Linked DNA regions of Microbulbifer sp. A4B17. The protein of the gene in region 1 interacts with the protein of each later gene in a pairwise test. Links are inferred from orthologs where the notes say so. Each region holds a gene or a part of one and is shown in the gene's direction. Other genes may lie near its edges.

What was found.
Region 2: the proteins of BTJ40_RS15420 (region 1) and clpA interact in binary tests that used the Escherichia coli proteins (3 or more experiments, as listed by UniProt). The link is inferred for Microbulbifer sp. A4B17 from one-to-one orthologs.

What each region holds. Positions count from the first base shown.
Region 1 is NZ_CP029064.1:3,497,135-3,501,678, forward strand. Bases 1,143-4,544 are described here. They hold BTJ40_RS15420 (response regulator), read left to right. Parts: upstream 1,143-1,509; coding sequence 1,510-4,344; downstream 4,345-4,544. Other genes in these bases: cysM (cysteine synthase CysM), read right to left, coding at 1,143-1,210; acpS (holo-ACP synthase), read right to left, coding at 4,341-4,544. In the rest of the region: more of cysM, read right to left, coding at 314-1,142. UniProt on the Escherichia coli protein: Member of the two-component regulatory system UvrY/BarA involved in the regulation of carbon metabolism via the CsrA/CsrB regulatory system. Phosphorylates UvrY, probably via a four-step phosphorelay.
Region 2 is NZ_CP029064.1:2,238,916-2,243,650, forward strand. The notes cover bases 1,755-4,735. They hold clpA (ATP-dependent Clp protease ATP-binding subunit ClpA), read left to right. Parts: upstream 1,755-2,095; coding sequence 2,096-4,375; downstream 4,376-4,735. Other genes in these bases: clpS (ATP-dependent Clp protease adapter ClpS), read left to right, coding at 1,755-1,961; infA (translation initiation factor IF-1), read right to left, coding at 4,472-4,690. Outside these bases: icd (NADP-dependent isocitrate dehydrogenase), read left to right, coding at 1-911; cold shock domain-containing protein CspD, read right to left, coding at 1,016-1,315; more of clpS, read left to right, coding at 1,581-1,754. UniProt on the Escherichia coli protein: ATP-dependent specificity component of the ClpAP protease. It directs the protease to specific substrates. It has unfoldase activity. The primary function of the ClpA-ClpP complex appears to be the degradation of unfolded or abnormal proteins.

The sequences.
Region 1 (4,544 bases):
ACAGTTCAACACATTTCCGGGAGAAAACAGATTAGGACTTTACCCAACTTTACACATTGGCTTTTTGCGATGAGCCGTTTAGTTGTAGTCTATTTTTTACCAGTAATGCAGATAGCAGAAAGATGAGAGTTGTAAAGCTGGGTGAGATTAAAGAACATGCAATCGCAAATAACTTGAAATAACATTTCAAAAAAGCAACCGGCCCCACGCTTTTTTGTGAACAGAGATCAGGCACAATGCTGGATAATAAAAAACACTTTACTTCCAGCACTGTCAAATAAAAACAAGATAAATTCGAGAATAAAAGTAAGGGTTATTTTCCGCTGGCAAAAAGCCCTGAAGATAAATAGCGATCGCCCCGATCACAGATAATTGCAACAATCGTCGCATTTTCTAGCTGCGCAGAAAGTCTTAATGCACCGGCTACTGCTCCCCCGGAAGAAACACCACAAAATATTCCCTCTTCTTTCGCCAGCCGGCGAGTCATGTCTTCAGCTTCCTGCTGGTCCATATCCATGACCATATCCACTTGCTCTGGGATGAAAATCTTCGGCAGATAGGCCTCCGGCCAACGACGAATCCCCGGTATACTGGAGCCCTCTGTCGGCTGTAGCCCAACAATTTGAATATTAGGATTTTGCTCTTTTAAATAGCGCCCGCACCCCATAATGGTGCCGGTCGTACCCATTGAAGAGACAAAGTGAGTTACCCTTCCTGCAGTCTGCTGCCAAATTTCCGGGCCTGTTCCTTCAAAATGCGCCAGTGGGTTATCGGAATTGGCAAACTGGTTAAGTACCAACCCCTTCTTATCTTCCTGCATTTGCAGGGCCAGATCCCGCGCCCCCTCCATACCTTCTTCAGCACTCACCAGGATCAACTCAGCACCATAAGCCGTCATTGAAGCTTTGCGCTCTTCGGTGGCGCTATCGGGCATAATCAAAATCATTTGATACCCCTTGATCGCTGCCGCCATTGCCAGAGCTATCCCAGTGTTGCCGCTGGTCGCTTCAATCAGAGTGTCTCCCGGCGAAATATAACCCGCAGCTTCCGCACGGTTAATCATTGAAAGTGCCGGGCGGTCTTTTACCGATCCCGCAGGGTTATTGCCTTCCAGCTTGAGCAAAACAGTATTGCTGGTTTCACCAGGCAGGCGCTGCAGTTTGACCAGCGGGGTATTGCCTACGCAGTCAGCAATTGTTGGGTAATCCATAATGCAATAAATTCCAGAAAAATCTCGCGGGAAGCAAGTGTACAGCATGGGGAACCATGCACTAAATACCGACTAATTTGGTCCACTCCCTGTCCGGGTTATTTAGACCCATGCACCCCCAACAATACCAGATCGGCTATGGACACTCTGCTGACCACCGTTCACAAAATGGAGCTTTGAGTCACTAAAGACTGTAATTTGTGACAAGAAAGGAGCTTTATCTGGCCGGCGAAGGAGTGCGCTTGGGTGCACATAACGGTAAAATGAGGCAAAAATAATCGTAAAAGGCCCCTTTTACCATGGCCCCCGGCAATCCTATTCTCTCAATCGAGGAACCAGAGCAACCTCGATCCCTACGAACCCTGGTATTTCGCCTCACTGTAGCACCCGCACTAATTCTGTCCCTGCTTCTTGCCCTCGTCTTCACCTTGCAACAAATGCACGATCGCCGCCAACTACTATTGAGTCACGGACGTGCCAGTGCCGAGCAGCTGGCTGAACTAATTGAGATGAGTGGCGGCCACCCCGCTGAGCTGCGAATGGAATGGCTGCGTAAAAGTCTGTTGGCACTGATGCTGGAAAAAGATATGGTCAGATCTGTTCATGTCTACTCCACCGAAGCCAGTGCCAAGCGAGCCCTCAACCCCAGTACCGGACTCAGCTTGTTAGCCAGCGTCGGGCCACGCCCGCGAACCCCTGTCAATAAAGATGTCCTTAACAAACGCGAACCCTTCATATTTGAGGACGACGAGACCCTTCAGGTTCTACAGCCACTAAAGGGCGATATCACCACTTGCTGGATCAGTATTGAGCTGCATCGCCCCTATTTCCTGGTGGGAACTTACCAGGTATTACTTGTGGGCTTGGTAGGATTGATTCTATGCACCCTTGCCGCACTAGCTTGGTCCGTCATTATGTCTGAACGCTTTGCCCACAGCCTGATAAGAATGGGGCATACGCTGGAGGCGATTGGTCGAGGCGAATTTGATCGGCGCACCCACGAAACAGAAAACCGGGAACTGGCGCAGCTGGGAAATCAAATTAATGAGATGGCTGAAAGCTTGTCCCATTACCAGCAGGAGTACAAGGCCAATTTATTGCAGTCTATGGATGACCTGCGCCAATCCCTGGACAGTATGGAAGAGCAAAATATTGAGCTGGACCTGGCACGCAAAAGGGCTCAGGAGGCGAGCAGGATTAAATCGACTTTCCTCGCAAACACCAGCCACGAGATCCGCACGCCTTTAAATGGCATTATCGGTTTTACCAACCTGTTGTTGAAAACAGGCATTGATGAATTACAACAGGATTATCTGCAAACCATTTTACGCTCATCAGAAAACCTGTTGACCACTATCAACGATATCCTGGATTTTTCTCGTATTGAATCCGGCAATCTGGTCCTTGACCACATCCCTATGGACCTGGGTTTACTGCTAGAGGAAACCCTGCAAATACTGGCTCCAAATGCCTACGAGCATCACCTGGAACTAGTACCCTTAATCGATTCTCAACTCCCCCCCACCCTGATCGGGGACCCATTGCGAATAAAGCAAATACTCACAAACCTGGTGGGTAATGCGGTGCGCAGCTCGGAGAATGGCAATATACCCGTACGCCTGTCCGTACACAGTGTTAAAGGCTCCGAGCTTATAATCCGCATCTCTGTTTCCGACCTGGGTAACCGAGTTGACGAAGCCAGTCGCCAGGAAATCCAGAGTATTCTCACTAGTAAAACCCCACAGCTCACCCAGCAAATCAGCGCTAACGGTTTGGGCATGTCTATTGCTCGCAGCCTGGTTGAGAGAATGAACGGCTTTACCGGTATCCAAGAAGTCGCCGATGAGGGTAATACCTGCTGGGTACAGTTTTCCCTCCAGGCAGAGCGCAATCGCGGTATGTATCCACGTATTCAGTACCCCGGCTGCCGGATATTGCTCGCAGATCCCAACTCTGCCACACGATCACAGGTGGCCCAACTTCTCAGCCAATGGCAAGCGGAACCCATAGAGCTGGGCGATACAGATACTTTACTACCTGCAATAGAACAGATGTGGCGGCACGACGCCCTTCCCGATGCTGTAATGATTGATACCGCTACCGCAGAGGGAGATTTCGATAGTTTCAGCAGCAAAGTCCAATCAATCGTGGATACTTACCAGTGCCGAGTTATTGTCCTGGGACCACCGGCAGAGCTGCGACGTTGCTATGATCAACTTCGCACCCGAACACTGACCTTCCTCGGAAAACCAGTAACCAGGGATAACTTACTGCGCTCTCTGAAGCGTGCTCTTCCCCAGCAGGGACAGCAACAGCGAGCTAGCGGTGGAGTTAAAGCCCTACCCTGGCCCGCCCCACCTCGTGTACTGGCTGTGGACGATCACGCGGCAAACCGACGGTTAGTGGGTGAGTTCCTGCGCGCACAGGATGTGGAAGTGGTAATTGCAGCCAGCGGTGAAGAAGCTCTGCAACACTGGCAACAGGGGGCATTCGACCTGGTATTTATGGATATACAGATGCCTGAAATGGATGGCATCGAGGCCACACGCCTGATTCGGGAACGGGAAACTGGTCGGCGTACACCGATTATCGCGCTCACCGCCCACGCCGGCGCCGAGGAGAAAGCCCGCTTGCTGTCTGCAGGATTGGACGATTACTTAAGCAAGCCGGTAAGTGAGGCCCAGCTCTCCGATATGATTAAACGATGGCTCAAGATCATCAGTCCCCAAATGGTCGAAAAAGTGAGTCTCGAAGAGATGCGACTAGTGGATATCGGGGAGTGCCTGACACTCGCTAACGGCGACGCCAAACTGGCCCGGGATATGCTGCGCATGTTGATCGATGGCCTCAGCTCAGACGAAAGAGAGCTGGAGCGGTTGTATAACCTGGGGGACTACAAAGGGATGTTCGAACTCACCCACCGCATGCATGGCGGCTGCTGTTATTGCGGAGTCTCACGCTTAAGGGAGTCCACTTGTGTACTACAGGAAGCGTTGCGCACCATCCAGGGCTCCGACAACCAAGCTTTTGATCAGCGTAAACTCAATGCCGTTCTCAGGGAAATCCGAGCCCTGCGGGAGTGGGCCTCAGAACAGGACCTGGATGCACTCTTCGGCCTGGAGGTAGTCGCCTAACAAGATTCAAATACTACAAATGCAAGCGCCGAGTCTTTTTCATCAGACAAGCTGAGATGAATTCTATCCACACCCAGAGTTTCGGCCCTCTCCTTAGCTGCGCCCGCCAGGACCACCTGCGGCGCGGCACCTTTGCGGCGGCGGACATCGATATCCTGCCAGGAAATCCCCTCACCAATCCCGGTACCCAAGGCCTTCGC
Region 2 (4,735 bases), 1.3 Mb from region 1 along the record:
ACGTTGCCCTGCGTCAGGAGCTGGATCTGTACGTATGTCAGCGCCCTGTGCGCTGGTTTAGCGGTGTACCTTCCCCGGTTAAAGAGCCGAACAAGGTAGACATGGTTATCTTCCGTGAAAACTCCGAAGATATCTACGCTGGTATCGAGTGGAAAGCTGATACTGACGAAGCTAAGAAAGTAATCAAGTTCCTGCAGGACGAGATGGGTGTTAAGAAGATCCGTTTCCCTGAGAACTGCGGTATCGGTGTTAAGCCGGTTTCTGCTGAAGGTACCAAGCGTCTCGTGCGCAAGGCTATCCAGTACGCTGTGGACCAGGATCGCGATTCTGTAACCCTGGTACACAAAGGCAACATCATGAAGTTCACCGAGGGTGCCTTCGCTGATTGGGGTTACGAGCTGGCTCGCGACGAGTTTGGCGCTCAGCCGCTGGACGGTGGTCCCTGGCACAGCTTCAAGAACCCGAAGACTGGCAAAGAAATCGTTGTTAAGGATGTAATTGCTGACGCTATGTTGCAGCAGATCCTGCTGCGTCCGGCTGAGTACGATGTAATTGCCACCCTGAACCTGAACGGCGACTACCTGTCCGACGCACTGGCTGCACAGGTTGGTGGTATCGGTATTGCTCCTGGCGCAAACCTGTCCGACGACGTTGCCCTGTTCGAAGCGACCCACGGTACTGCGCCTAAGTACGCTGGCCAGGACAAGGTTAACCCGGGCTCCCTGATTCTTTCCGCTGAGATGATGCTGCGTCACCTGGGTTGGAATGAAGCTGCTGACCTGGTGATCAAGGGTATGGAAGGTGCTATCGAAGCCAAAACCGTAACCTACGATTTCGAGCGCCTGATGGACGGTGCTGAGCTGAAGTCCTGTTCTGCGTTTGGTGACGAAGTTATCAAGCACATGGCTTAAGCTGCATTCGTGAGGCTGGGCTGGCTTTGAGTTGGCCCGAGTCCCATGAAAAAAGCCCTTCACCTTGGTGAAGGGCTTTTTTATTGTCTGTTTGCTGGGCTCGCTTAGCCGACAGCTTCCGCTTCCTTCTCCCTCGATTTTTCTGTGTGTACTACATCAGATTCGCTGTTGTTCGAAGTGTTGGGTGAAGTGGTTTCTGAGGTCAGTGCGGAGATATTTGCAGCGTGGTAGCCCTTGTCTCCTCGAATAATATCGAAGGTGACTTGTTGGCCGGCCTTCAGGGTTCGGTAGCCTTCCATCTGAATTGCGGAATAGTGCGCGAACAGATCCTCCCCTCCCTCATCTGCAAGAATAAACCCATATCCCTTAGCGTTGTTGAACCACTTTACAGTACCGGTAGGCATAACGATTCCCTCTAATTGCCTGAGTGGCCCCTGGCCACCTTACAGAGTTTTTATATTTATTTGACCTGCTGGTTAGTCGGCTGCGATCCTATCTGCGACTAACGTTTGATGTAACGGTCACTACCTCTTGTAGTCAACAGCCGGGGTAATGTCAAGGCTCCCCGGTGACCGCTGTGTCAAAGGTCAAATAAGGTTACAATGTCACGTCATTGAAGGTTGCATTGGCTGCAATTTTCAGGCTCGATAGAATTCATTGATAATTGTTATGAGTACTTCGCGAATCATTAAACTAAGCTCCAGTGACTCCGATGGAGACAATCCTCACCTCGATGATTTCGATGGTGAGTTGGCCCTTGAGGAGGCGCCGCCGCAACTGAAGCGGCCGCCGATGTATAAAGTTGTCATGCTCAACGATGACTACACCCCCATGGATTTTGTTGTTGAGACTCTGGAGTTGTTTTTTTCAGTAAACCGGGAGCGCGCCACACAGTTGATGTTGCAGGTTCACACACGGGGAAAAGCAGTGTGCGGTGTCTATACTCGGGATATAGCGGAGACAAAGGCCGCACAGGTCAATCAGTTCGCTCAAGAGAATGAGCATCCCCTGTTGTGTGAGATTGAAGCGGACGAAAGCAAAGAGGATTGATTCTGACAGAAAATGCTTTGAACAAAGGGTCCCGTCACCTGAAGGGAATCAGCCAGGATATAAACGCCGGCGAAGGGTGCGCGCCTACCAGCGGAGTCGGCGGGAAATATTGGCGATTAGGGTTTGAGGTTTAGATGCTCAGCAAGGACTTAGAGGTAACGCTTAATCTAGCGTTCAAAGGTGCTCGAGCGAAACGGCATGAGTTTATGACCGTTGAGCACCTATTGCTGGCGCTCTTGGATAACGAGTCCGCAGCAGATGTACTACATGCTTGTGGAGCGGATTTAAGTGCATTGCGCCGTGAACTCCTGGAGTTTGTAGACTCCACAACACCGTTGATCCCGGAGGCAGATACAGACCGCGAAACTCAGCCGACTCTGGGCTTCCAGAGGGTCCTGCAGAGGGCCGTATTCCATGTCCAGTCATCCGGTAAAAAGGAAGTTACGGGAGCTAATGTCCTGGTTGCTATTTTCTGTGAGCAGGAGAGCCAGGCTGTTTACTACTTGAAGCAGCAGAGTGTTGCCCGGATAGACGTAGTCAACTACATCACCCACGGAATTTCCCGCGTTGGCTCCAGTGGTAATAATCACCATCACGGTTCTGATACTGCACCTGAGCAGGTAGATGAGGAAATTAGTGGGGGTGCTGAGCCTGGTGGTTCCGACCCCCTGGAAAGTTATGCCACCAACCTCAACCAGGAGGCAATTCTTGGTCGCATTGATCCACTGGTTGGTCGTGCCCCTGAAGTGGAGCGCGTCACTCAGGTTCTGGCTCGTCGCCGCAAAAACAATCCATTGCTGGTTGGTGAGTCCGGTGTAGGTAAGACCGCAATTGCCGAAGGATTGGCGCGGCGTATTGTCGATGAGGATATCCCTGAGCCTTTGAAAGAGAGCACTATTTACTCTCTGGATCTCGGCTCCCTGTTGGCGGGAACCAAGTATCGCGGTGATTTTGAGAAGCGCTTTAAGGCCCTGTTGGCTGAGCTCAAGAAGCGTGAGCACGCCGTACTGTTTATTGATGAGATCCACACCATCATCGGGGCCGGCGCCGCTTCAGGAGGCGTCATGGATGCCTCCAACCTGCTTAAGCCGCTACTTTCCAGCGGTCAATTGCGCTGTATAGGTTCCACAACTTTTACTGAATATCGCGGTATCTTTGAAAAAGATCGCGCTCTATCTCGCCGTTTTCAAAAGATTGATGTCAGTGAGCCTTCGGTTGAGGAGACTGTGCAGATTCTTCAAGGGCTCAGAAGCTGCTTTGAGGATCATCACAAGGTCCGCTTTACCGATGGGGCTCTGGATGCTGCAGCCCAGCTCTCCAGTCGCCATATCACCGAGCGGTTCCTGCCGGATAAGGCCATTGATGTGATCGATGAGGCCGGAGCTTACCAATCCCTGTTGCCTGAAGAGGACCGCAAAGAGGTTATCGGGGTCTGTGAGATTGAGATGGTTATCGCCAAGATGGCGAGAATACCCGCCAAGAGTGTGTCTGCTTCTGACAAGGAGCAGCTGTCACGGCTCGATGACAATCTCAAAATGGTGGTGTTTGGGCAGGATAGCGCCATTGATGCCCTGGGTACGGCAATTAAGTTGAGTCGCGCGGGGCTGGGTTCTGAAGAGAAGCCTATAGGCTCCTTCCTGTTTTCGGGACCCACCGGTGTTGGCAAGACGGAGCTCTGTCGTCAGTTGGCAAAGGTAATGGGTATCGAGCTGATTCGCTTTGACATGTCCGAGTACATGGAGCGTCATACGGTTTCCCGCTTGATAGGTGCGCCTCCTGGGTATGTTGGTTTTGACCAGGGCGGTTTACTGACCGATTCGGTGACCAAACATCCCCACAGTGTTGTGCTGCTCGACGAGATTGAGAAGGCGCATCCCGAAGTATTCAATCTGCTGCTGCAGGTGATGGATCACGGCACTCTGACTGATAACAATGGCCGCAAAGCGGACTTCCGGAATGTCATCCTGATTATGACTACCAATGCGGGCGCTGAGGTGATGAGCCGCCGTTCGATCGGTTTCTCCCATCAAGATCACTCCACCGATGGGATGGAGGAGATCAAAAAGATGTTTACTCCGGAATTCCGCAATCGCCTCGATAATATTATCCAGTTCCGCTCCCTGCCTCTGGAGGTGGTGAAGACGGTAGTGGACAAGTTTATCGTTGAGCTGCAGGCGCAGTTGGATGACTCCAAAGTGACTTTGGTTGTCGATGATGAGGCCCGTGAGTGGCTGGCAGTGCGGGGTTATGACGAGAAAATGGGAGCGAGGCCTATGTCTCGCCTGATTCGCGACAAGCTGCGCAAGCCTCTGGCGGAAGCCGTGCTCTTTGGTGAGCTGGCGGAAGAGGGGGGGCGTGTTTGTGTCACAATTGAAGATGATGAGCTGGCGATTAAAACGGCGGTGCCTGCCTAAAATAAATTAGTTCCAGCCAAGCAATAAAAAAGCCACCGGAAGGTGGCTTTTTTAATTCGGGCCAAATTGCCTTGCGGAATTTGGCCTCTGAGCGAATTAGCGCGCGCGGTACGTAATGCGGCCCTTGCTCAGGTCGTATGGAGTCAGCTCCACTTTCACCTTGTCGCCGGTGAGAATGCGAATGTAGTTTTTGCGCATCTTTCCGGAGATGTGCGCAATTACCACGTGTCCGTTTTCCAGCTTTACGCGGAAAGTGGTGTTCGGCAGGGTGTCGATCACCTCGCCTTCCATTTCAATATAATCGTCTTTTGCCATGCGGCAGCAACCTTACAATAACTTGATCAGACCTTTACCCCGGAG